DNA from 2 places in the Lysinibacillus louembei genome. Region 1 is predicted to be linked to the other one. Evidence: predicted binding sites of a transcription regulator. Region 1 holds the regulator's gene; the other holds the start of a gene.

Region 1 (7,712 bases):
CATGACGGCTTTTTTATATAAAATTTGAGTTAGCTAAGTTCATAATAACAAAACCTTATCATTTGCACTAATGTTGTACTATAAAATTGTAAGGTAAAATGAAAAATCTCCTTACAAAAAAATTCAAAGGAGCAAATAACTATGCAAAATCAAACAGTAATCCCCTATTTTATGGTGTTAAATGGAACACAGTTTATTGAATTTACGAAGAAGGTTTTTCAAGCTGAAGTAATAAAAATTAATAAGTTAGAAGGCACAGAGAGCATAATTCATGCAGAAATGAGAATAGGAAACAGCACCATTTATTTTGCTGATACATCTGCTGATGGAAGCTGTGGTCCAGGAGTATGCGGAGAGTTGAATACAGATGGATTGATTCCTATTCAAATGTACATGCATGTTGCCAACGTGGACAACACTTACCAAAATGCTATTGCAGAAGGTGCGACTCCTGTAATGGAGCCAGCAGAGGAAAATGGGTATATGGGTGGTTTTGTTGATCCTTTCAAAAATCTTTGGTGGGTTCAAACAAACAAATCCTAACAAATAGAACGCAATAGTTTGCAAGCTCTTTCTTATTCGCAAAATAATATAAGGTTTCCCTAATTATAGTATTAGAGAAACCTTATATTTTATCATGATTCAGCAGCTCTTTTGTATCAAAAGCAGAGCAATTCCTACCTCCACAAGTGGCAAGAACAATGCTTAGATTGCTTTTCTTTCAGCAGGATATCCAAATACAATCTAAAAATTGATTAAAAACTTATAGCGCTTTTACTTTATTTACTACGTTTTCAACAGTGAAGCCGAATTTCTCGATAACTAAATCGCCAGGTGCTGATGCGCCAAATGTGTCGATACCCAGTACATCACCTTCTAAGCCAACATATTTATACCAGCTTTGTGTTGCACCCATTTCGATTGCTAAACGCTTCGTAACAGTTTTTGGTAATACAGATTCTTTATAGTCTGCATCTTGTTGGTCAAATGCAAATGTTGATGGCATTGACACGACTGATACGTCGACACCTTCAGCAAGTAATGTTTTTTGTGCATCTACTGCTAGAGAAACTTCCGAACCTGCAGCAATTAAAATTGCATCAGGTGTTGCCTTTGTTGCAGGTGATACAACATAGCCACCACGTGCTACACCTTCAGCAGCTAATTGTGCTGTTGTGTCTAACACGGGTAAGTTTTGACGTGACAATACTAAAGCCGTTGGTGTGTTTGGCGATAAAATCGCTTGCTTCCAAGCTTCTGCTGATTCATTTGCATCTGCTGGACGAATCACATTTAAGTTTGGCATTGCACGTAATGAAGCTAAGTGCTCCACTGGTTCATGTGTTGGGCCATCTTCCCCAACAGCAATTGAGTCATGTGTAAATACATATGTTACTGGTAAGCCCATTAATGCTGATAAGCGTACTGCTGGACGAACATAGTCAGAGAACACGAAGAATGTTGCACCAAATACGTTTAAGCCGCCATGTAATGCCATACCATTTAACGCTGCTCCCATTGCAAACTCACGCACACCGAACCAAATATTGCGACCTGCATAGTTTTCTACTGAGAAATCGCCTGCACCTTTGATTGTTGTTTTATTTGAGCTTGCTAAGTCTGCACTACCGCCGAATAATGATGGTAGTTTTTTCGCTAAAGCGTTAATGACATCACCAGAAGATGAGCGGGTAGCTACTGATTTTCCTGCTTCATACACAGGTACTTCAGCTGCGAAATCTGCTGGTAAGTCACCTTCCATTGCATTTTCAAATTCAGCAGCTAGCTCTGGGTATTTAGCTCGGTAAGCTTCAAATTGTTCATTCCAAGCTTGTTCTGCTGCAACACCTTGACGCTCTGCCGCCGCTTTAAATGTTTCATACACTTCTTGTGGCACGTTAAATGGCTCATGATCCCAACCATAATGTGCTTTTGTTAAAGTTGCTTCATCTGCGCCAAGTGGTGCACCGTGTGAATCTGATTTACCTGATTTATTTGGTGAACCATAGCCAATTACTGTTTTTACTTCAATTAAAGTTGGCTTGCCCTTTAATTGCTTAGCTTCTTCAATTTTAGCGTTTAGCTCTGAAATATCATTTCCATCGTCTACACGCAAATAGTTCCATCCGTATGATTCAAAGCGCTTTTGGACATTCTCTGAAAACGACATGCCTAATTCGCCATCTAATGAAATATCATTGCTATCATAAAGTACGATTAATTTTTCTAATTGTAAGTGACCTGCTAATGAAATCGCCTCAGCAGCTACACCTTCCATTAAATCCCCATCACCACATAAAGCGTATGTGTAATGATCTACGATTTTATGCTCATCTTTATTGTATTTAGCCGCAAGGTGTGCTTCAGCCATTGCCATACCGACAGTCATTGCAATCCCTTGTCCAAGTGGTCCAGTTGTTGCTTCAACACCAGCAGTATGACCATACTCTGGGTGACCAGGTGTTAATGAGCCCCATTGACGGAAGTTTTTAATTTCTTCCATCGGTAAGTCATAGCCACCTAAATGTAATAAGCTATAAAGTAACATAGAGCCATGACCAGCAGATAATACAAAACGGTCACGGTTATACCAATTTGGATTTTGTGGATTATGGCGTAAATGCTTTGTCCATAGTGTATAAGCCATTGGAGCTGCCCCCATCGGTAAACCAGGGTGGCCAGAATTTGCTTTTTCAATTGCATCAATTGATAATGTACGGATTGCATTAATTGCAAGTTGATCCGGAGTTTGAGTCATTTTTGACATCCTTTCTCGTGCTAAATAGTCTACTTTTATAGTGTAGTCAAGAACGTTAAAGAAAACAATGGTTAGTAGCTGTTTTCTTTGAAATTCATCATACTAAATGTGTTATTTTGTATAAAATTAATTTGGAAAATCTCTCTGCTTTTTAATATTTTTTATTTTATCTGGTGTAACATCATTGCCTTCTGGATCAACAATTTTTACATGCTCGATCGTATCACGCATCGTTGCACGGAATGTGTCTAAATATTCTTTACGAAGTGCTGTACGCTCCTTGGCTTCCGCCTCTGTCAGCGTACCTTCCTTCGCTTTTTTTGCGAGTGCATTAATTCGAGTTAATTTTTGTTTTGATAACATATTTTTCTCACCTTTCTAAAACTCCATACTACAAAGGTATGAGAAAAAAACGTAAAGCGCAAGTGATTTACCTTGCGCTTTACGTTTTGAACAAACTACTCACATATCATGTTCTTCTTGATATTCCTTAAAGCGACGATGAACTGTTGCTTTACTCACATCGAAGCCTAACCCTCTCAATGTTGTAGCAATTTCTTCGAACGTGAAGCCTTTTGTACGCAACTTTATAACTTCCTCAATCGGTATATCAATTCGTTCGCGTCCTTCGATATTGCCTCTATTCTTTAAATTATTTTCTGGACGATAGCCGTTATTGACTGCACGGCGCATGCCACGTCGAATTTTAGCATTATGTAGCTTACGTTGATATTCCTCTACTATTGCTAAAATTTCTAGCAGCATTGTATCCATTTCATTTAATGAGATAGGTCCAGCATCATTTAAGGTTAGAACAGACACACCCTGCTTTTGTAAAAGATGCAATACAGCTACACGAGCATTGCCACGCCCTAATCGTGTTTCATCTTGTATAAACAATGCTTTAATATCGTTTACTTTCATGTAATCTAGCATGTCTAATAATCCTTCACGCTCCACATCAAAGCCACTCTGCTGATCCTCAAATATTGCTACTATATTGTAATTTAATTTGTTGGCATATGTTTTTAACTCTTCTTTTTGCCTTGCAAGAGATGTATGCTGTGTTGATTTCTCAGTGCTAACTCTTGCATATATAACTGCCGCTTGTCTAACCATTAGTTTTTATTCGCCACTTCACGCGAATGGCTATCCTCACTTAATTGATTTGCATTTGCAATGATCGAACGCTTTTCTATTGGAACTAGTAACTGCTGTCCACTTACTATTTTTTCATCCGTAAGATAATTTGTTTTTTTCACAAAGCCAATCCATTGCTCTGTTGACATTTTGCCTCGATATTGTTCGGCCAAAGACCATAGCGTATCTCCATGAGCAATAACAATTTCCTCATATTGTTCAATTTCTTCATCTGTAATTACTAGTATTGAAATGACAAACAGCGTAAATGCAACAAAAATTGCAATATAATTATTTTTTTTCAACCAATTCATATTTAACTCCTCCTAAATAAACAGAATATCCGTTCGGAATATATGTTCTTATAATAAAACGAACAAACGTTTCTTGTCAATATTTTTTTCGAACTAACGTTTGCTTTCTGTTTTCTCTTTTGTTATACTAAAAACAAGAAAATTTGTTCTACCAATTATGTGTTATTTAAGGCTTTATTTTAGTTCAGTAGGCTTTCTACATATGCTGAGCAAGACTAACTATAGTTCCCTCTCTTTATATTTAGAGAGGCAGGATATTTTACTAAAAATTAAAAGAGGTGAGTGAGTTGACAAAAGTATCAAAACGCCAAGAAGCAATTTTAGCTTTTATTAAAGAAGAGGTTAAGTCAAAAGGTTATCCACCGTCAGTTCGTGAAATCGGAGAAGCAGTCGGTTTAGCATCGAGTTCTACTGTGCATGGACATTTAGCTCGCTTAGAAAGCAAGGGACTTATTCGACGTGATCCAACAAAGCCACGTGCAATTGAAATTTTGGATACTAGCGATAATGATATTGAACAACAAGGTGTTATCCATGTCCCGTTAATCGGTAAAGTAACAGCTGGACTTCCTATTTCTGCCATCGAAAATATCGAGGAATATTTCCCGTTACCTAACTCCTATGGCTCTGCTGAAGATCAACTGTTTATGCTTGAAATTATGGGTGAATCAATGATTGAAGCAGGTATACTAGATGGAGATTATGTGATCGTAAAACAAACATCGACAGCCAATAATGGTGATATCGTAGTAGCAATGACAGAAGATAATGAAGCAACGGTTAAACGCTTTTATAAAGAAAAAACGCATTTCCGTTTACAGCCTGAAAACTCTTCAATGGACCCAATTTTAGTGAATCAAGTAACGATTTTAGGTCATGTTGTTGGACTATATCGTAAAATCCAATAAATGAAAAGCGGAGCTACCCATCTTTGGGCAGCTCCGCTTTTTAGCTAGCATAGCTTTCGAATCATTACATTGTGGAAATAAAGAAGAATATTTGAGGTTAAATGAATATGAAGAAAAATCACTAAAAAGCTTGCTAGTGAGGAATTAATGCTATTTTATATAACAAATAAAAAATGTGCATGTTCAACAATGATTGATAATTTCTCAAAAATAGCCCATTTCAATAATTAATAGCATGATTTTCGTGGATTTTTAAATAAAATTGGCGATTTCCTATGAAATTTATCTTCTATTAGTGGATGCTGTACTTCAGCAAATATTTTAACAAAACAGCAAAAGTGTCCGAAAAGGAGGTTTAATATACCTCTTTTCAGACACCCATATACCTTTTTATTATTTACATGCTTCAATAAATGCTTTAAAAAGTTTAATAGAATGCTCATCACCAGATGGTGCCATTGCCTCTGGATGCCATTGTACCCCAATACAAAATGGATGTCCTTCATGCTCAACCGCTTCGTTGATGCCATCTGCTGCAACACCTGCAATGACTAATCCTTCTCCTAGCTGATCAATTGCTTGATGATGGAAGGAATTTGTGCGGACTTGCTCCACATCAAAAATAGCATGAAGCTTTTCTCCATTAATTTTAACTGTATGTGTTGCCTCATCTCTTAAAGAAGCTTGCACATGTGCAATTGATTGCTCCGATTGTGATGGAATATCTTGAATTAACGTACCGCCAAATGCTACATTCAATACTTGATGACCGCGACATATTGCCAATATCGGCATATTGCGCTGAAAGGCATTTTGTACAATGGCTAAATCACTGTTATCTCGTTTTGTATGAAACATACCTAGCTTTTGATGCGGCTCTTGCCCATATAATTGCGGGTTGACATCATGTCCCCCAATTAATAGTAGACCGTCTACTTTATTTAATACTTGCTCCACGTCATATGCATCGAGATGTGGAATGCATAAAGGAATTCCTCCAGCTAGCTCTACAGACTGTATGTATGTTTCATTTATTTCTAGTTTTTTATCCCCTGTATGCATCGTTACCCCGATTATTGGCTTCATTATTACATTCTCCTCACTTGTAAGTTATTACTATTATCATATGCTAGTTATTTGCAGTGAGCAACGTAATTTTTAGATAATTCAAAAACCTATTTTTAAAGCAATTGCATATACCATGCCATTATTTGCTTGCCATAAAAATAAATGATAATGCTTGCCAATGCAATAGATGGGCCAAATGGAATTGGTGTTTTGCGATCTTTTTTATATAAATTTAACTGGATAATAGCTAATAGCATCCCAATCATCGCTGCTAAAAAAAGTGTAAGCAATGTACTCACTGTACCAAGCACAAGACCAATTAAGAAAAATAGCTTAATATCGCCTCCTCCTATACCACCCTTCGATACAGCTGCAATAAGCAATAATAGACCAAAGCCCATCACTGCGCCAAGTAAGCTATCCCACCATAAAGTAAGGGGCGATAATATACGTCCTAAAATAAGTAAAGGTAAAAAGAATAACAAAATTTTATTCGGTATTAGCATATAGGCAATATCGGAAACTGTAATAATCATTAAAAGTGAAATGAAGAGCAAGGCAACAAATAGCTCTGTTGAAAAACCTAGTTGGTAATAAGAAAATGCGAAGAGGATGCCTGTGAAGAACTCAATTATCATATAAATTGGGGAAATACGAATTTTGCATATGCGACATTTCCCACGCAATAAAATATACGAAAATATTGGGACTAGCTCAATGATTGTTAAAGTATGCTGACAGTTTGAACAGGAAGCTCGAGGGAAAATAATAGATTTGTTTTTGGGGATACGTAAGCCAACAACATTATAAAAAGAACCGAGTATCAGTCCTAATAACAAAAAGAAAAACAGATACATAATTGTCATTTTGTACTCACCTACATCATTAAAATAGTCGTTTTACTTTTTTATCATACCATATAAAGGAATAAAAGCTGTAGGGAAATATAGAAATTCTACATTCCCTACAGCTTCTTACTTCCTCCCTAATCTCCCCGACAACAACATTCCTGCTGTACCGATGATCATAAAGAGAATTGCCCGAATTAACAGGTTTAATGTGGCTAAATCAAAGAAAATAAGCTTAAATATTGCGATTAATAATAAAATAAAGCCTGTTGCTGTAACCTTTTTCCATTGTCGCCTTCTTCCTAACAATATTGTTAGGCTTGCTGCTGCAAAGAGAATCAATGTTTTCATCATAATTGCAATACCCCATGTAAATAGGTCAATCGCGTATAAATAGGATGCAAGATTAATGAAATGCAATAGTGTTAGAATAATACCTACATTTATATAGATTTCAATATATTTTTCAATGAACCTTTTCCACTTTTGATAAATACGTCCTTCTTTATATATGTCAGCAAGCAGTGCAATGAGCGTTAAAATGAAAATGCTACGCGTTACAAGCTGCAATACGCTATGCGTATTATCCATAGTGCCTGATGTAAGTAATGCCAAGCTTTGCGTAAAGTAGCAAACAATGAGTAATGCTGGTGCAAAAATGCCGAGCCAACGGTTA
Region 2 (7,712 bases), 900 kb from region 1:
GAACTATCGGAAAATTGAAAAATTTGTAGGCTGGACGGTCGGCAAGCCAATTGTTTTACTAATGGCATCGCACTATACAGCGAGACAGCAAGAGGTTAACATTGATGAATTACAACAAGCAATTGCAGTAATCAAAAAGGAAACAGGCTTCTTTTCAACATTGCGGACAAATGTTTTAGTGCAGTATGTTTATGCAATGCAATTGGCAGGTGAGCCGAATAAAGAAGACGCACTTCGTACATTGTTAAGCAATGTGGATATTTTGCATAAAGTAAAATTTCCAAACACATCGTACACAACGATTGCCGCATTATTTTTAACAAGTGAAAATAAAGAGGCACAAGCTGAGCGTGCACAGCTACTATATCGTGAAATGCGTAAAAAACATAAATTTTTAACATCCTATGATGATGTGCCGATTGCCGTTTTATTTGGCTTAGACGATAGTAATATGGAAATACGTGCTAACACGATGCGACGCTACTATGATGCGCTTCGTACGGAAAAATTTTCGCAAGGCAATGAGCTACAAGCTTTGTCACAAATTTTAACAACTGTAGGTATTGACTACAATGAACAACTCGTGCCATACATCTTAGCAATTAAACAGCAAATCGAGCAGGCAAAAATTAAAGTACGACCGTCACATTATATTCAACTTGGTTTTTTAGCATTGGCAAAAATCAATGATGAGCAATTACAGCAAATTATTGCATTTTATGAGTTATTGAGTAGCCAAAAATATGCAAAATGGCATACAGAGCAGGCATTAAGCATCGCAGTACAGCAATATTTACCGAATGTGGCAAATGAATTATTGTCAGTTGTGTCGTTGGAATTGCTGCTTCAAATGCAATATGCGCTTATGGCAACAAGCGCAGCTGTGGCCGTGAATGCTTCTTCGGGCAGTGAGTAATCAAGAGGTTATTGAGGAACATTACTTTCTCAATAACCTCTTTTTTAGAATAACTGTTCGTATTTCGTTTTTTTGCGTATAATAGAGAAAAGGGAGGTGTGGCAAATGGCGAGCCGTGTCATTATACATATTGATATGAATTGTTTTTATGCATCTGTGGAGCAGGTGTTTGATGAAAGCTTGAAGGGCAAGCCACTTGCGATTGCAGGGAACCCGAAGGAGCGGCGCGGCATTATTATTACATGCTCCTATGAAGCACGTGCCTATGGGGTCAAAACAACAATGACTGTGTATGAGGCAAAAAAGCTGTGTCCAAAGCTCATCCTGTTGCCGCCAAACTTTGAGCGCTATCGCCACGCCTCTAAGCAATTTTTCAAGCTATTACGCGAATATACGGAGCTTGTCGAGCCTGTGTCTATTGATGAAAGCTATATAGATATTAGCGATTTATGTACAAAGCGACATGCGATGGAAATTGCTGAGGAAATTCAACAACGCATTTATACAGAATTGAAGCTACCATGCTCGCTCGGTGTGGCACCAAATAAATTTTTAGCGAAAACGGCTTCAGATATGAAAAAACCGATGGGTATTACGATTTTGCGCAAACGTGATGTGCCTGAAAAGCTTTGGCCATTACCTGTCATTACTATGCATGGCGTCGGAAAGAAAACGGCGAATAAACTTGCAACAATTGGTGTTACAACGATTGAACAGCTCGCCAAAATCGAGGTGCATAAAATTCGACAGCTGCTCGGTATTAATGGAGAGCGTTTAAAGGCGAAGGCAAATGGAGAGGATCGTCGTGAAGTCAATCCAGATGTGATTTATGATACAAAAAGCGTCGGTAATTCAACAACATTGCCGCGTGATGAAACAGATTATGAAGCATTGCAGCACATTATAAAAAAACTAAGTGTAAAAGTAGCAGAACGCTTAAAAGCGAAGCGACTTGCTGGAACAACCGTGACAATTTATATTCGCGATGCGGACTGGCACAATCAAACGCGTAGTAAATCTGTTAAAAATGCGCTGACAAATGAAGCAGATATATTTGAAATTGCATGGGCATTATTTACGAGGCATTGGGATGAATCACCTGTTCGCTTGCTCGGTGTTACTGTATCGAATGTGACGGATCAGCAGCATATGACACAGCAGCTCGGTTTATTTGATTATGAGGAGCAAATTAAGGATGAACCAATTGTAGAATTGATGCAGCAGCTTGAACGCAAATTTGGCAAAGATGTCATTAAGCGTGGTATGATAGCGCCAGCACAAGGGAAATATCAAGCAAATACAAGCTTCAGTAAAGATTTTTTAGATGATTTCAAAGAATAGGAGGCACAGTATATGGAGTTGCATTTTTTAGGAACAGGCGCAGGTATGCCTTCAAAGGAGCGCAATACGAGTGCAATTGCCATGAAGCTATTGGAGGAGCGCGGCACAATTTGGTTATTCGATTGTGGTGAAGCGACACAGCATCAAATTTTGCATACGACGATTAAGCCACGCAAAATCGAAAAAATATTTATTACCCATTTGCATGGCGATCATGTTTTTGGCCTGCCAGGACTGCTTAGCTCACGTTCATTTCTAGGTGGGGAGGATACGTTAACAGTTTACGGACCAAAAGGCTTGCAAAGCTGGGTGGAGGCAACACTTGCTTTGACAGGAACGCATTTGACCTATCCAATTGCCTATGTAGAAGTAACAGAAGGTATCGTCTTTGAGGACGAGCAATTTATCGTCCATGCAAAGCTGTTAGCACACGTTATTCCATGCTTTGGCTATCGCATTGAGCAAAAGCCATTGTTAGGTGAACTATTAATGGAAAAGGCGCTTGCCCTTGGTGTCCCAAAAGGTCCATTGCTTGGGAAATTAAAGCAAGGACAAGATATCGTGCTTGAGACAGGGGAAATCATTTATAGCACGGATGTGACAGCACCTGCAAAGGACGGTTTTGTTGTGACTATTTTAGGCGATACAAAGTATTGTGACAATGCAATTCGCCTAGCAGAAAGGGCAGATATTGTGGTGCATGAAGCAACATTTGATGCGGAAACGACCCATTTAGCCGCAAGCTATGGACACGCAACAAATATAGAGGCGGCCACAGTTGCGCAAAAAGCGAATGCTAAAAATCTCATATTAAACCATATTAGCGCACGCTTTTTAGCACATGATATCACAAAATTATTACAGCAAGCACGCGTTGTATTTCCAGCTACCTATATCGCGAGTGACGGTGCCCAATTTGAATTAAAGGGGAAGGAGCTGCTTTAAAGCATGCAGCCACTAACAGAGAAGCTTCCAACGACTAGCAAATATTGTTATAATAAGCTTGCGCAGAAGAGACAGGAGTGAAACAAATGAATCCACCAAAAATAAATCCAGCGGTACTTCGTTTACTTGTTATTTTTCCGAATGTTTTAAGCTACATATTATTATTTGGTATCATCGTGTTTATTGCGACAAACTATGCTGCTTTACGTGAGGCAGAGGCGCTGCTAACATGGGGCATTATCGCCTGTGTACTTGCACCAATGGCTATCTATACAACATATTCAATTGTCAAACGTATTCGTGCGGGGGTTTTATAAAAATGCAGCTATTTATTGAAAGCATGGACAAGGAAAAAGCCAGCGCTATTTTAAATTGGCGCTATGAAGCACCCTATGATTTTTATAACAATGAGCTAACAGATGAAGCATTACAAGAATTACTGGATGGCTCCTATAACGCAATTGTAGATGACAAGCAGCAATTAATCGGCTTTTTTTGTGTAGGGAAAGGCGCACAGGTGCCTGCGGGCAATCGTTTCGATGCCTATACAGCAAGCTGTGTAGATATGGGGTTTGGCATGAACCCGCATCTTACAGGGCAAGGCAACGGCTTTGACTTTTGCTCGCTAATCATGCAATTTATCGAGCAAAATTATGCAGGGACACCGATTCGATTAACTGTAGCGAAATTCAATCAAAGGGCGATTCATTTATATGAAAAGCTTGGCTTTGTTGCACAGGCTGAATTTAGTAGTGAATTAGCAGAATTTATCGTGATGACAAGAAAAAGCTTGCATACAGCATAAAACCAGAGCAATCATGCTCTGGTTTTTTATTAATTAGCTCTTGGATAATCCGCTTCTTGCCAAATATGCGTAGCACTAAGCTGCTCATCTGTTAACATAAAATAAACTTTGCTAACTTGATTAGCAAAACCTGCCCCACGGTCATTGGAGGTTGCATCGACATGACGCCATTTGCCATCCACTTTGACTAAATTCCACATATGCTTTTCATCATTAGCAATCGCGGATTTTAGCTCACCATAGACAAGCTTTGCCTCGAATCCTGCTTCCACTAATAACATATGCATGGCAGATGCGTAGGCTTGGCAAACACCTGTGCCATAGAGAAAAAAGCCTGCTGGCGAGTGATCTCTTACAAGATCATCATACTCGAAATTATAATCCATGCCTTCAATGACCGCACGGTGAATAGCCTCAAGCTGTTCACGCTCCGACTTACCTTCAAGTTGTAGAGAGGAGAGAAGGGTATCGCGCTTTGGTAAAATGCTGGCCATTTCAATTTTGTTTGTCGTGAAGCGTGAAAAAAGGTCTAAAAAGAAGCCTTGCTCAATCGGAACAACTGCAAATTCATAGTAAAATAGCGTACCACCAATCATATCGTGCTCAATTTTCAGTTTTGTTAGAAGCTGTTCTACATTTTCTGGCGAAAGATTTTGCCCTTTGTAGATTACTCCGATTTGCTGGTCAAACTGGACAAGCTGTGTAGCTAAAATAGATTCTAGCTCCGCTAAGGAAGTAGCTGTAAATAGTTCACCATAGATCGTATGAACGTATTTTTCATCCTGCAGCAGTTCGTCCAATGATGGCTCCTCATTTGCAATGACTATATCCTCTTTGACATCTGTTTTGACAGTGCAGCCGGCAAGTAGAAGGAGCATGGTCAACAGCCAACCGATCCTTACCATCCGCGTTTATACACCGCCACAGTTGGTTCAAATGGCACACCGAGCTGTTTAGCTGCACGGTATGGGAAGTACGGGTCGCGCAGTAATTCGCGCCCGATAATGATTAAATCAGCACTACCGTCCTGTAATACTTGCTCTGCCTCTTGCCCTGTTGTAATTAAGCCAACAGCGCCGACCTCCACATTTGCTCCTTCTTTAATCGTTTTGGCAAAAGGTACTTGATACAGTGGATAGGCATTAATTGTTGCAGGAACAACTGCACCAGAGGATACATCGATTAAATCCACGCCTTGTGAAGTCATCCAGCGAGCAAATTGAATGAAATCTTCAGGCACTAAGCCACCCTCCGTATAATCATGTGCAGATATACGTACAAATAATGGGCCATCCCATTTGGCACGAATTGCATCGATAATATTGCGCAGTAAACGATAGCGATTTTCTGCGTTACCACCGTAGTCATCGGTTCTTTTATTTGTTAATGGTGATAAAAAGGTATTCACTAAATAACCATGTGCTGCATGAATTTCCAGCACATCAAAGCCCGCCTGCTGTGCGCGTCTAGCTGCATTAGCAAATCCTTGCACAACTATGTCAATATCTTCAAGAGTCATTTCTTCTGGTGTGCGATAATTTTCATTAAAGGCAAGTGCGGTAGGGGCTACGATGCGACCGTCCACTGTTGCTTTGCGTCCAGCATGTGCTAATTGAATCGCTATTTTTGCACCGTACGCATGTGCCTGTTCGACAATTTGACGTTGCCCCTCGATATGCTGATCATCCCAAATGCCAAGATCATTCACTGAAATGCGTCCCTCAGGTAAAATAGCTGTCGCTTCTGTAATCATTAAGCCAACACCCCCGACCGCGCGTGAGCCGTAATGCGTTAAATGAAATGGCTGTACCGTGCCATCGCTATTTGCTTCATATGTGCACATTGGTGCCATGACGATCCGATTTTTTAATGTAACATTTCTTACTTGATAGCTTGCAAAAAGTTTCACCACTAAAATACCTCCTAAACGCCCTTAGCTAGCTCTCGTGAGCGTGCTGCAGCACTTTTTACACAAGCAGCAATCGTTGCTGGTAGCTCGTGCTGTTGTAGTGCACGTAAGCCCGCCTCCGTTGTACCGCCAGGGCTTGTTACTTTACGACGAAGCTCTGCTGGCTCCTCATTACCAGTTTGCACCATTGCAGCAGCTCCTGCAAGTGTTTGCACCATTAACGAACGCACAACGTCTTGCGCTAAGCCAACTTCCTCTGCTACTTGCTCAAATGCTTCAAGTAAATAATAAATATAGGCAGGTCCGCTACCTGAAAAGGCTGTTACTGCATGCAGCTGTTCTTCCTCTACCTCAACGACGGTGCCAATTGCCTTTAGCATTGTTAAAAAATGCGCACGTAATGCTTCGTCGACTAAAGCATTAAAGGTAACACCACTTGCGGACATACCGATTGTCGCAGAGGTATTTGGCATCGTGCGCGCAATAGGGCGGTCGCCTAAAATGTCATTAATTGCTGCAATCGGAATGCCAGCTAATACAGAAAAGACCGCTGTTTGTGAGCTTAAAAATGGCGCAATAGCTAACATTGCTTCTTTTGCATCCTTTGGTTTTGTGGCAAGAACAATACAATCTACCTCACGTAGCATCTCTTTATTCGGTAAAATTTGCACACCATATTTTTCTTGCAGCTCCTCTAAACGCTCCTGCTCACATTTATTTGTAATATAAATTTGTTCCTTTGCTACGCAATCTTGATCAATCCAGCCTCGAATAATAGCTTCTGCCATAGCACCAGCGCCGATAAATGCGATTTTTTTCATCGAAATCTCCTCCTTTTCAAAATAAAAAAGCGCTCTCGTCCTTAAAAATATAAGGACGAAAACACTTTGTTTCCGCGGTACCACCTTAGTTCACATACAAAAATGTGCCACTTCGCCTTTTTAACGCAAAGGGGACGGTTATGTTTTGCATAACGAGCTCGAAAGTAGGTTCAATAAATAAAGCGGGTATGCTGCTTGCACCAAATGCAGCACTCTCTAAACACCATTTATTTATTTACTTGGCTTTGTCGATGCCCTAATATTTAGAATACTCAAATTATATGAAGCTCTACAAGGAATGTCAACCTTTTAGCGTGACGAATTGTGTGAAAAGTTGTAAAATAAAATGAATGATTGTTCATTTTAGGGAGGATTCTTTATGCATATACATAAAATTGTACTACCAACACCCTATGCAATTGGCGATGTCAACGCCTTTTTAGTGAAAGGTGACGCACTGACATTATTTGACGCTGGACCAAAAACAGCACAAGCGTATGAAGCGTTAAAGCAGGGTATTCAAGAAGCAGGCTATGAGCTGCAGGATATTGAGCAAGTCGTTCTGACACATCATCATCCAGACCATGCTGGCTGGGTTGATGCATTTCCGAAGGCAGAAATACTAGGGCATCGCTATGTAGATTATTGGATGCGCCAAACGACGGAGTTTTTACAATATCGTGAGTGTTTTTACCGCCAACAGCTAGAGCAAGAAAATGTCCCCCAAGAGGATATTGCGCGCATTTTAGACGCACGTGAGGAGCTTGAACTATTCGGTACGCGTCCTTTGACGCAATTTATCCAAGATGGCGATGAAGTGCCAGGGCATCCAGGCTTAATTGCACATGAAACATTAGGGCATGCACAAAGCCATTTAATGTTTGTGGAACAACATACAGGGCAGGCAATCGGTGGTGACCTGCTACTCGAAAAAGTTTCGAGCAACCCGCTAGTTGAGCCACCTGTTGACCTGCA

What was found. The regulator LexA, encoded in region 1, represses DNA repair genes until DNA is damaged. The targets are predictions, from matches to a motif close to CGAACATATGTTCG.
Region 2: a site for LexA is predicted at 963-976, ahead of R6U77_RS13830 (DNA polymerase IV). Genes of this name have one in related genera too.

What each region holds. Positions count from the first base shown of each region.
Region 1 is NZ_CP137624.1:3,680,048-3,687,759, forward strand. It holds gene R6U77_RS18445 (VOC family protein) at 142-543, shown strand; gene tkt (transketolase) at 764-2,758, opposite strand; gene R6U77_RS18455 (DUF896 domain-containing protein) at 2,885-3,121, opposite strand; gene R6U77_RS18460 (YneB family resolvase-like protein) at 3,221-3,877, opposite strand; gene yneA (cell division suppressor protein YneA) at 3,877-4,212, opposite strand; gene lexA (transcriptional repressor LexA) at 4,500-5,120, shown strand; gene R6U77_RS18475 (gamma-glutamyl-gamma-aminobutyrate hydrolase family protein) at 5,514-6,206, opposite strand; gene R6U77_RS18480 (prepilin peptidase) at 6,302-7,054, opposite strand; gene R6U77_RS18485 (DUF2339 domain-containing protein) at 7,163-7,712, opposite strand, start outside.
Region 2 is NZ_CP137624.1:2,778,905-2,786,616, forward strand. It holds gene R6U77_RS13825 (DUF4003 family protein) at 1-916, shown strand, start outside; gene R6U77_RS13830 (DNA polymerase IV) at 1,022-2,257, shown strand; gene rnz (ribonuclease Z) at 2,270-3,202, shown strand; gene R6U77_RS13840 (acyl-phosphate glycerol 3-phosphate acyltransferase) at 3,289-3,519, shown strand; gene R6U77_RS13845 (GNAT family N-acetyltransferase) at 3,522-4,007, shown strand; gene R6U77_RS13850 (transglutaminase domain-containing protein) at 4,037-4,912, opposite strand; gene namA (NADPH dehydrogenase NamA) at 4,906-5,919, opposite strand; gene proC (pyrroline-5-carboxylate reductase) at 5,931-6,737, opposite strand; T-box leader at 6,786-6,998, opposite strand; gene R6U77_RS13865 (MBL fold metallo-hydrolase) at 7,117-7,712, shown strand, end outside.